DNA from 3 places in the Brassicibacter mesophilus genome. Region 1 is predicted to be linked to each of the others. Evidence: riboswitches for the same ligand, from Rfam matches in the RefSeq annotation. Region 1 holds a riboswitch; each other region holds the start of a gene.
What was found. Region 1 has a riboswitch for glycine ahead of gcvT (glycine cleavage system aminomethyltransferase GcvT). Riboswitches for the same ligand answer to the same signal wherever they lie in the genome.
Positions count from the first base shown of each region.

Region 2: another riboswitch for glycine. It lies ahead of HNR33_RS02180 (PTS sugar transporter subunit IIC); the one in region 1 lies ahead of gcvT (glycine cleavage system aminomethyltransferase GcvT).
Region 3: another riboswitch for glycine. It lies ahead of HNR33_RS01755 (GrdX family protein); the one in region 1 lies ahead of gcvT (glycine cleavage system aminomethyltransferase GcvT).

Region 1 is NZ_JBNPXI010000026.1:6,407-9,692, reverse strand. Features, by position in the region: gene thrB (homoserine kinase) at 1-464, shown strand, start outside; gene HNR33_RS19465 (ACT domain-containing protein) at 483-920, shown strand; glycine riboswitch at 1,028-1,130, shown strand; glycine riboswitch at 1,134-1,213, shown strand; gene gcvT (glycine cleavage system aminomethyltransferase GcvT) at 1,420-2,526, shown strand; gene gcvH (glycine cleavage system protein GcvH) at 2,559-2,942, shown strand; gene gcvPA (aminomethyl-transferring glycine dehydrogenase subunit GcvPA) at 2,944-3,286, shown strand, end outside.
Region 2 is NZ_JBNPXI010000001.1:428,692-431,977, reverse strand. Features, by position in the region: gene HNR33_RS02190 (N-acetylmuramoyl-L-alanine amidase) at 1-450, shown strand, start outside; gene HNR33_RS02185 (hypothetical protein) at 454-816, shown strand; glycine riboswitch at 1,042-1,140, shown strand; gene HNR33_RS02180 (PTS sugar transporter subunit IIC) at 1,223-2,254, shown strand; gene HNR33_RS02175 (PadR family transcriptional regulator) at 2,382-2,690, shown strand; gene HNR33_RS02170 (MFS transporter) at 2,702-3,286, shown strand, end outside.
Region 3 is NZ_JBNPXI010000001.1:350,486-353,771, forward strand. Features, by position in the region: gene trxA (thioredoxin TrxA) at 1-123, opposite strand, end outside; gene trxB (thioredoxin-disulfide reductase) at 192-1,136, opposite strand; gene HNR33_RS01755 (GrdX family protein) at 1,259-1,645, opposite strand; glycine riboswitch at 1,792-1,894, opposite strand; gene HNR33_RS01760 (Na/Pi cotransporter family protein) at 2,075-3,286, opposite strand, start outside.

The sequences.
Region 1 (3,286 bases):
TAGTGGATAATGATAATGTTTATTGCAGCAAGATACCAGTAACAGATGGAATAAAGTTCTATGCTCTAATTCCTAATTTTGAACTATCTACTAAGAAGTCAAGATCAGTTCTTCCAAAAGTTATACCTTTTGATGATGGAGTTTTTAATGTTGGAAGAACTGCTTTGATGATAGCTGCACTTGTAAATGGTGAATTTGACTTGCTGAAGGTAGCAAGTAAAGATAAGCTTCACCAAAAATATAGAGGTATTCTCATAGATGAATATGATACAATAATAGAAAAATGTGAACATTTAGGGTTTTATGGTACATTTTTAAGTGGAGCAGGTCCTACCATTATTGCTGTAGATAAAGAAAAAAATAAAAGCATGTACAATGACCTTCTTATTTTTTTATCAGAACTTGAAAATAAATGGGAGATTAAAGAAATGAGTATCGATTATCATGGCATTGTCATTAACTAGTATAGGAAGGAGAATATCATGGATGGTAAGTACTTAGTTATAGATAAGGAAATATTACCTGATGTTTTTGAAAAAGTAGTAGAAGCTAAGGAGCTTTTGAGAACTGGGAAGGTTAAAGGGATAACAGAAGCCGTAAAAAGTGTTGGAATAAGCAGAAGTGCATTTTATAAATATAAAGATTATGTTTTTACCCTTTCTGAAGGAACAAGAGGTAAAAAAATCACTTTATCATTTTTGCTGAGTCATCAAACTGGAGTATTATCAAAAATATTACAGATGATATCAAGTAATCATGGTAACATACTTACTATCAATCAAGACAATCCAGTTAATAATGTAGCAAATGTTAGCATTACCTTTGATATTTCGAAGCTGCAAAGAGAGCTAGAAGAAGTAATAAAAGATATAGAGCAAGTAAAAGGAGTAGAAAAATTAGAGTTAGTATCTATGGAATAAAATAAAATCTAAGTTAATAAAATATCAATTGTTGAAAAATTTTAAAATATGATTTATTATTTAATTAAAGGATAAATAATAAATACCAAAACATAATATTGTCCCAGATGAAAATAGCGTGAGATATCTTTTAACAGATAGCCGAAGAAGCAATGTAAAAAGAGCCAGCTTTTTATAGAAACTTTCAGGCAAAAGTATCGCTATTAGATGGAACTCTGAAGAGCCCGGTTAATCGGCGCCGAAGGAGAAATACATTTGATAAATGTAGAAGCTCTCAGGTTAAGTAAACAGAGGAATGTAATGGCACTTGGCTTTGCAATGCTGTTATGTTCTTTTTTTATTACCTAAAATTAGAAAATTGATAATAGTACTATGATACTTATTAAAGTATATTTTCAATGATAGTGTAGAAAATAACTATTAAGAAAAACGTTTTACTAGATGGAATCATATAATTAATATATACAAATAAAACGATATATTGAAAGGAGGAATTATTTTGACTGAACTAAGAAAAACATCACTTTTTAATGTTCATCAAAAATATGGCGGAAAAGTTGTAGACTATTCGGGATGGGCTCTTCCAGTACAGTTTGAAGGAATAACACCCGAACACGAGGCAGTAAGAACTAGTGCAGGATTATTCGACGTTTCACACATGGGAGAAGTAGAGGTAAAAGGAAGTCAGGCTTTAGAATTTGTACAAAATTTAGTGACAAATGATGTATCAGTTCTTAATGACAACCAAGTTCTTTATAATCTAATGTGCTACCCAGACGGAGGGATTGTAGATGATTTATTAGTTTATAAGTTCTCAAACGATCATTTCTTTCTTGTAATCAATGCAAGCAATGTAGAAAAGGATTACAACTGGATGGTAGAAAATGCAGTTGGGTATGATGTTCAGCTAAAAAATCTTTCAGACGAAATATCAGAAATAGCTATACAGGGACCAAAGGCAGAGGTTATTCTTCAAAAGCTAACTGATACAGACTTATCACAAGTAGGTTTTTTCTACTGTAAGAGAGACGTGAGCATAGCTGGAGCAAACTGTTTAATATCTAGAACAGGATATACAGGTGAAGATGGATTTGAAATATATCTTGATCATAATAATTCTGAAATGGTTTGGGAAAAACTAATGGATGCAGGAAGTGAAGAAGGAATTAAACCAGCTGGTCTTGGTGCAAGAGATACATTAAGATTTGAAGCCACATTGCCTCTTTATGGTAATGAAATCGGCAGAGATATAACTCCATTAGAAGCTGGACTAGGATTTTTTGTAAAACTTAACAAACAAAACTTCATTGGTAAAGATGCATTAGTGAAACAAAAAGAAGAAGGATTAAAAAGAAAAGTAGTAGGATTTGAAATGATTGATAGAGGTATTCCAAGACATGGATATGAAGTACATGCAGATGGCAAAAAAATAGGTTTCGTTACAACAGGATACTCTGCCCCTACTGTTAAGAAAAACATAGGATTAGCCATGGTTGATATTGAGTACTCAAAGCTTGATACAGAAATTGAGATAATGATTAGAAATAAAGCTACAAAAGCTAAAGTTATAAGTAAGAAATTCTATCAAAAACAATACAAAAAATAATTTATAAAAATTAAATTTGAGGAGGAATAAAAATGAAAGTATTGGAAGGTCTTCTATATTCAAATGATCATGAGTGGATTAAGGTTGAGGGAAATGAAGCTTATATAGGAATTACAGATCATGCACAGCATCAATTAGGAGAAATAGTTTATGTAGAGCTACCACAAGTTGATGATGAATTAAATGCAGGAGATGTTTTTGGAGTTATTGAATCTGTTAAGGCAGCATCTGATTCATATTTACCTATTTCAGGTAAAGTTGTTGGAGTAAATGAAGCATTAGATGATTCGCCACAGCTTATTAACGAAGATCCTTATGCAAACTGGGTTGTAAAAATTGAAATAGCTGACAAATCAGAACTTGAAAACTTAATGGATGCTAAAGCATACGAAGAATTCTGTAGTAAGGAGGATTAACATGCATAGGTATATTCCTAATACTGAGGGGGACAAAAAGCTAATGCTAGACAGCATTGGCGTGAAATCAATTGATGATTTGTTTGAAGATGTACCAAAAGAGCTTAAGTTTAATAGAAAACTTGATATAAGCGAAGCTTTATCAGAGTCTGAAATAATAAAACACATGGCAAGTCTAACTGATAAAAATATGAGTACAGATGAACTTACATGTTTCTTAGGTGCAGGTGCATATGATCACTATATACCGTCAATAGTAAAACATCTAGCTATGAGATCAGAGTTTTATACATCATATACTCCATATCAAGCTGAAATAAGTCAAGGAACTCTTCAAGTAATAT
Region 2 (3,286 bases), on a different contig from region 1:
AATTTTGGAAGATACACAGGTGTTGTTTCTGAAGATATGAATAACTTCGCCGGTATAAAGATAAAAAAACCAATAGGTAATAGAAAACAAGATCATGAGCGTTTTCCTTCGATAGATGATGGTATAAGAGCTCATTTTAACCACATGAGTGCATATGTAGGCAAGGAACCTATTGGAAAACCACATGATAGGTATTATGTAGTCAAAAAACTTGATTGGGCTGGGTCAGCAAAATATGTTGAAGAATTAGGTGGTAAATGGGCACCAGATTCCAATTATGGGAGAGATATTATAAATAATTACTTGAGTGTTTTACTAGACACTGAGGAAAAAATAATAGATTATAAGGAGTTATATGAAAGATGTGTAACGGAATGTAATAGTTTAAGAGAAACAAATAAATCACTTAAAAATAAATTAGACCAAATTAAGAATATTTTGGAGGGATAATATATGCTGGACTTTATACAATCAAACCTAGTTTTCATTCTTTCAGCTATAATTGTTATTGCAGTATTACTAGTTGTTTATAAAGCAGGAAACAAAAAAACATTAAAAAAAATAATTTTATCATTAGTTGTTCAAGCTGAAAAAGAATTAGGTTCTAAGACAGGAGAAATAAAATATGCTATGGTGGTTGAGCGGGTATATCAATTGATTCCAAGTATTTTAAGAGTTTTGATAACAAAAAAAGAATTAGACAATATGATTGAAGATGCTGTATTGTATTTGAAAGTATATTTAACAGAAGACAGAAACCTACTTGGATATGAAGAAGAGTATAAAAAGGTTATTTACGATAACTCAATATTATAAGATATAAACATTATTTGTTTTTTCAATAAATATTCATGATAATATAGGGAAACTTTATTTGAAATTATATTGATTTTTTTATAATAAGTATTTAAAATGATAGTAGAAATGAATATAGGTGTATGATAACCATTGGAGATATTCACTTGTTGAATGACCGTAGGAGCAAGAAATAGTCTTCATTACTCAAGTTATTTCGAAACTTTCAGGTTTGATACAATGGTTGGACACGACCCTGGAGAGACCTATTAAGGGCATCGAAGGAGTAACTTATTTATGTGAATAGATAAGGAAACTTTCAGATAAAAGGACAGGGGGTAGAGTAGTATAGATTTTCTATGCTATTGTACCCTCTGTCCTTTGTTTTTGCATTAAATTCTAGAAAATGTCAGAAGGAGGTTGTTTAATGATATCAATTGTAAAAGGTATGGGATTATTGTTATTAGCACTTATTTTATTTTCTGGTTTTAGTTTAAAAGCGCCAAAAGGTGACAAGGCTATGTCAGGACTTGCCGGAGCAGCTGTTGCAACATTTTTAGTTGAGGCAATACACAAATATATAAGCGGAGATTTTTTTCATTTTAAATTTTTAGGAGAAGTTGGAACTGCTTCAGGAACAATGGGTGGACCCATAGCTGCTATTCTAGTAATAATTAATATGGGTGTGAACCCTGTATATGCAGTTGTAGCTGGGGCGGCTTTAGTGAATATGGGAATACTTCCTGGGTTTGTAGCAGGATATTTTATTGGACTTGTTGGACCTATCTTAGAAAAAAAACTACCTAAAGGCTTAGACATTGTAGCAGGAGCTTTGCTTATTGCTCCGTTATCTAGATTAGTAGCTATACTAGTAACACCGGTTATAGATACCACATTATTAAGCATAGGTAACATGATATCTGTAGCAGCAGATCAATCTCCTTATATTATGGGATTTTTACTAGGAGGAATAATGAAAATACTATGTACATCTCCACTAAGCTCAATGGCTGTGACAGCAATGCTTGGTTTGCAAGGACTTGCTATGGGGATATCATCTATTGCTAGCTTTGGAGGAGCTTTTACAAATGGTGTAGTTTTTAAAAGATTAAAGCTAGGTGACTCAGGTAATGTTATAGCAGTTATGCTTGAACCATTAACGCAAGCTGATATAGTAACTGCAAATCCGCTTATAATATATTTTTCAGATTTTATTGGTGGTGGATTAGCTGGTATGGTGGCAGCATATTTTGGGATAATAAACAATGCTCCAGGAACTGCATCGCCTATACCAGGTATGCTAGCACCATTTGGATTCAATGCACCTGGAAAAGTAATTATGGCTTTACTTTTTGCTGCTTTAGCAGGACTAATAGGCGGCTTAGTTGGTACTACTATTACTAAAATTGTGAAAGAAAGAAAAGCACTTAAGTTAGATAAAGAACTTATAGTAGAATAGTCAAAAAGCCACTATCAACAAAAAGATAGTGGCTTTATATCAATATAAATAATAATTGACGCAAAAAAGAGTTTGATGATATGATTTTATTAACGAAGTTCGATATCGGAGGGCGAGTCTAAATATTATGAAAGAAAAAGTAATTAGAAAATTGTTTTTAGGGTTTATAAATTTACACATACTTCATCATGCAAAAAATGGTCCTATTTTTGGTCAATGGATGATTGAAGAGCTTAAGGAGCATGGATATGATATAAGTCCCGGAACATTGTATCCCATATTTCATAAACTTGAAAATGAAGGATTAATATTTTCAAAAGAGTCTGTAGTTGAAGGAAAAATAAGAAAATATTATAGGATAACAGAAGATGGTGAGGAAGTTCTGAATATTGGGAAAAATAGGGCAAAAGAACTTATCATTGAGCTAGAAGAATAGGAGGTGAAATTTTGGAGAATGTATATAATGTATATAAGGTTATAAATAAAGATAAGCAAATATGGAAATTTTGTTTTTATGGATTACTAAAAAATCTAGAGTTTTTCGAGCCATATTTGCTAATATATTTGATGTCAATGAAACTAAGCTTATTTCAAATTGGTCTTTTGTTTTCCGTTAGAGAGATAGTAATTTATATTTTTGAAATTCCTTCTGGCATATTTGCAGATAATTATGGCAAAAAGACTGAGCTGCTAATTTGTTTCATATTTTATATAATGTCTTTTATATTTTTCTTTATAGGCACAAACTTTATCCTTCTTGTTATAGCCATAGCTTTTTATGGTTTAGGTGAAGCGTTTAGATCTGGGGCACATAAGGCTATGATATATTTATACTTAGAGCAAAAAGGCTGGTTTAAGCACAAAGCATATGTATATGGGAGAACCCGTTCTTTTTCGCTTATAGGATCATCAATATCTGCATTTTTATCGATTATATTTATTTTAAATCTTCCAGGCATGAGATGGATATTTCTGGTATGCACATTACCTTTTTTCTTAGATTTCCTATTGATATTGTCATATCCTGAAAGC
Region 3 (3,286 bases), on a different contig from region 1:
CTCAGCAACATGTGGCATTAAAGCTTTACATGGCTCACAGCCTTCACTCCAAAAATCAACCAATACATAACCTTCTGCCTTTAAAACTTCTTGTTCAAAAGTATCTTTATCAACTGCTAACATCGAAATCCCTCCAGAATATTATTTTTTTATTTTAAACTTAAATTAATTAAAATTAACTTATCTTACTATTATTCATGAAATGCATTTTCAATATATTTTTCAGCTTGAACAGCTGCTATTGCACCATCAGCAGTAGCTGTTACAACTTGTCTCAAAGATTTTACCCTACAGTCTCCTGCTGCAAAAACTCCAGGTATATTTGTCTTCATATTGTCATCAGTTATAACATAACCATTTTCCATATCTATAACACCATTGAATAAATCTGTCACAGGCTTATATCCAACAAAGACAAAGATTCCAAAAGTACCATCGTTCTCATCTGCAACAATCTCAGTTTCTTCACCAGTTTTACGATTTTTTAAGATCATTGATTCAACTACACCATCACCTTTGATTTCTTTAACTTCAGAATCCCAGATGAAGCTCATTTTCTCATTCTTGAAAGCTTTTTCCTGGATTGATTTAGCTGCTCTTAATTCATCTCTTCTATGTACTATAGTAACTTTTCTTGCGAATTTAGTTAAGTACATAGCTTCTTCAACTGCTGAGTCTCCACCACCTATTACATATACTTCGAAGTCTGTAAAGAAGTCAGCATCACAAGTTGCACAGTAAGATACGCCTTTTCCTGTAAGTTCTTTCTCACCTGGACATCCTATTGGTCTTGGTTTTGCACCAGTAGCTATGATAACACTTTTTGCTTTATATTCGCCTTTTGCGCCTTTTAAAACTTTAACTTTGTCATTTAATTGTATTTCTTTTATTTCATCAAGAACTCTTTCTGCACCAAATTCTTCAGCTTGTTCAACCATTCTAGCTATTAATGATGGTCCAGTTGCATGCTCTACTGAACCTGGATAATTTGCAACTTCTTCTGTAGTAACAATCTGTCCGCCTGCTTTTTCTTTTTCAAGAATTAACGTTTTCATTTTTGCCCTTGCTGCATATAAACCTGCTGCTAAACCTGCTGGGCCTGAACCAATTATTACAACGTCATAGATATTTTCCATTTTCACCACTCCTTAGCATTTTTTAGTTGTATTATACCCATATAATCGAGTATTTAACAAGTATATGTTATTTTTAAAAATATATATCAATCTAAATTTAACCAGTAGATAGTGTTTTTATACTATATGTCTCTACTTAAAGTGTTTTGAATTAGTGAATAATCAACAGCTTGAAAATCATCTAAAGCTTTTTGATTCCAGTTTGGAGTTTTCATATCTTTAATGAATTTATTAGCTGTCTGTATACTGCTTTCAATTATCATAACTGAATCAACATCTAAACTACCTTTATCTTTTGATACGATTATTGTCTTATATGGAGTTTCATTAGGTTTTAAACTGCTTGATAGAGGATGTGATAATAATTTATGTCCAACATGTATCCTATCTCTTACAATTTCAAGAATTTTCAAGTAACCCACTTCATGAAATTCCACTTGATATTCAGCTGAGTAATTTTTAAAGACTAAAGGATTATTTGTAATCAAAATCTTAGACAAATACTTCACTCCTTATTTTAATGAAAACGTATTTTTAAACACAAAAAAACAGAATAGAGATGACATTATTATGTGCCTCTCTACTCTGTTCTAAACCTGAGAGATTCTTCTTTTTCAAGAGTTGCTCCTTCGGTGCTTTTGGCTTTCCAGAGTACTGTCAAAACACGGTCCTTTTGCCTGAGAGTTTCACTATATGTGGCAAGCATATAATTTACTCCTTCGGCGCCAAATTAAATTGGTCTCTTCCGCATCTTTCACCCAGCTATATTCATATTATGTTTTGTTAAATAAAAATCAAAGTTGTTTCTTACCCATATTATAATATATTATTTTTCTATATACAATAGCTAATTTATTTTTTTTATCTATATTTCGATAATTTTTTTATTAGCATTTGTTAATTATACATATTGACATGAATAAACTCATTTTTTTGTACTATTCTATAGCGTCTAAAATATATAATGCAATATTAGATGAATGGTCTGCAACTCTCTCTAAGTTGCTTATGACATCTAAAAATACAATACCTGAACTTGGTTGACAAGTCTGTGAATTTAGCCTTTCAATGTGATGTGCTCTGTATTGTTTTTCCATTATGTCTATTTCGTCTTCAGAACCAATAACTTTTCTTGCTATATTTGGATCAGCCGTTTTAAAAGCAAGCAAAGCATTCTTGTATATGTTTTCTACTTTATCAAACATGATTTTTAACTCATCTAATGCTGTATCAGTAAACCAAAGCTTGTTATCGATCCTATATTGAGCGAGTTCAGCAATATTGTCAGCGTGGTCACCGACACGCTCAATATCATTAATAGCATGAAACAATGTTGTAACAGTTGCATGCTGTTCATTAGTAAGAGGTGCATTTGAGAGCTGTATCAAATATTGAGTAATTTCTTTTTCTATCTCATTAATTCTTTTCTCTTCTTCGAAAACTTTCTTAGTTAGTTTCTCATCTTTAAAATAAAAGGAATCTATTGAATTTTTAAAGTTGTTTTGTACCATTTTTCCCATTCGTAATACTTCTTTTGATGCTTGACCTACTGCGATAGATGGTGTTTCAATGATTCTTGTATCAAGATACTTAAGTCCTTGCACGTCTTCATCGTCATCACCTTTTATAAGCTTATTAGCTGCAATAACAAGAAAACCTGCAAATGGGAACTGAATAAAAACATTTGTTAAATTAAAGAAGGTATGAGCGTTTGCAATTTGTCTTTGTATGTCATTTGGAGAAAGATACCTTACTAATTCTTGTATTGGATATTTTAGAACTACCATAAAAAGTATTGTACCAACTAGATTGAATAAGAAATGCATAAGTGCTGCTTTTTTGGCTGTCTTGCTAGCTCCAATACTTGACAATAATGCAGTTGTTGTTGTTCCTATATTGTCACCAAACAGAATCGGAAAAGCCATATCAATAGTTATAAATCCTTGACTTGCCAATGCTAGTAACAATCCTATGGAAGCACTACTACTTTGAACTATAGTTGTCAAACCAAATCCTACTAAAATTCCTAAAAATGGATTGTTAAGACTCTTAAGTATGTCTGAAAATGTCTGGGATTTACTAAGAGGTTTTAAATGATTTGACATAAAATCCATACCAATAAATAATATACCAAATCCTATCATTATTTC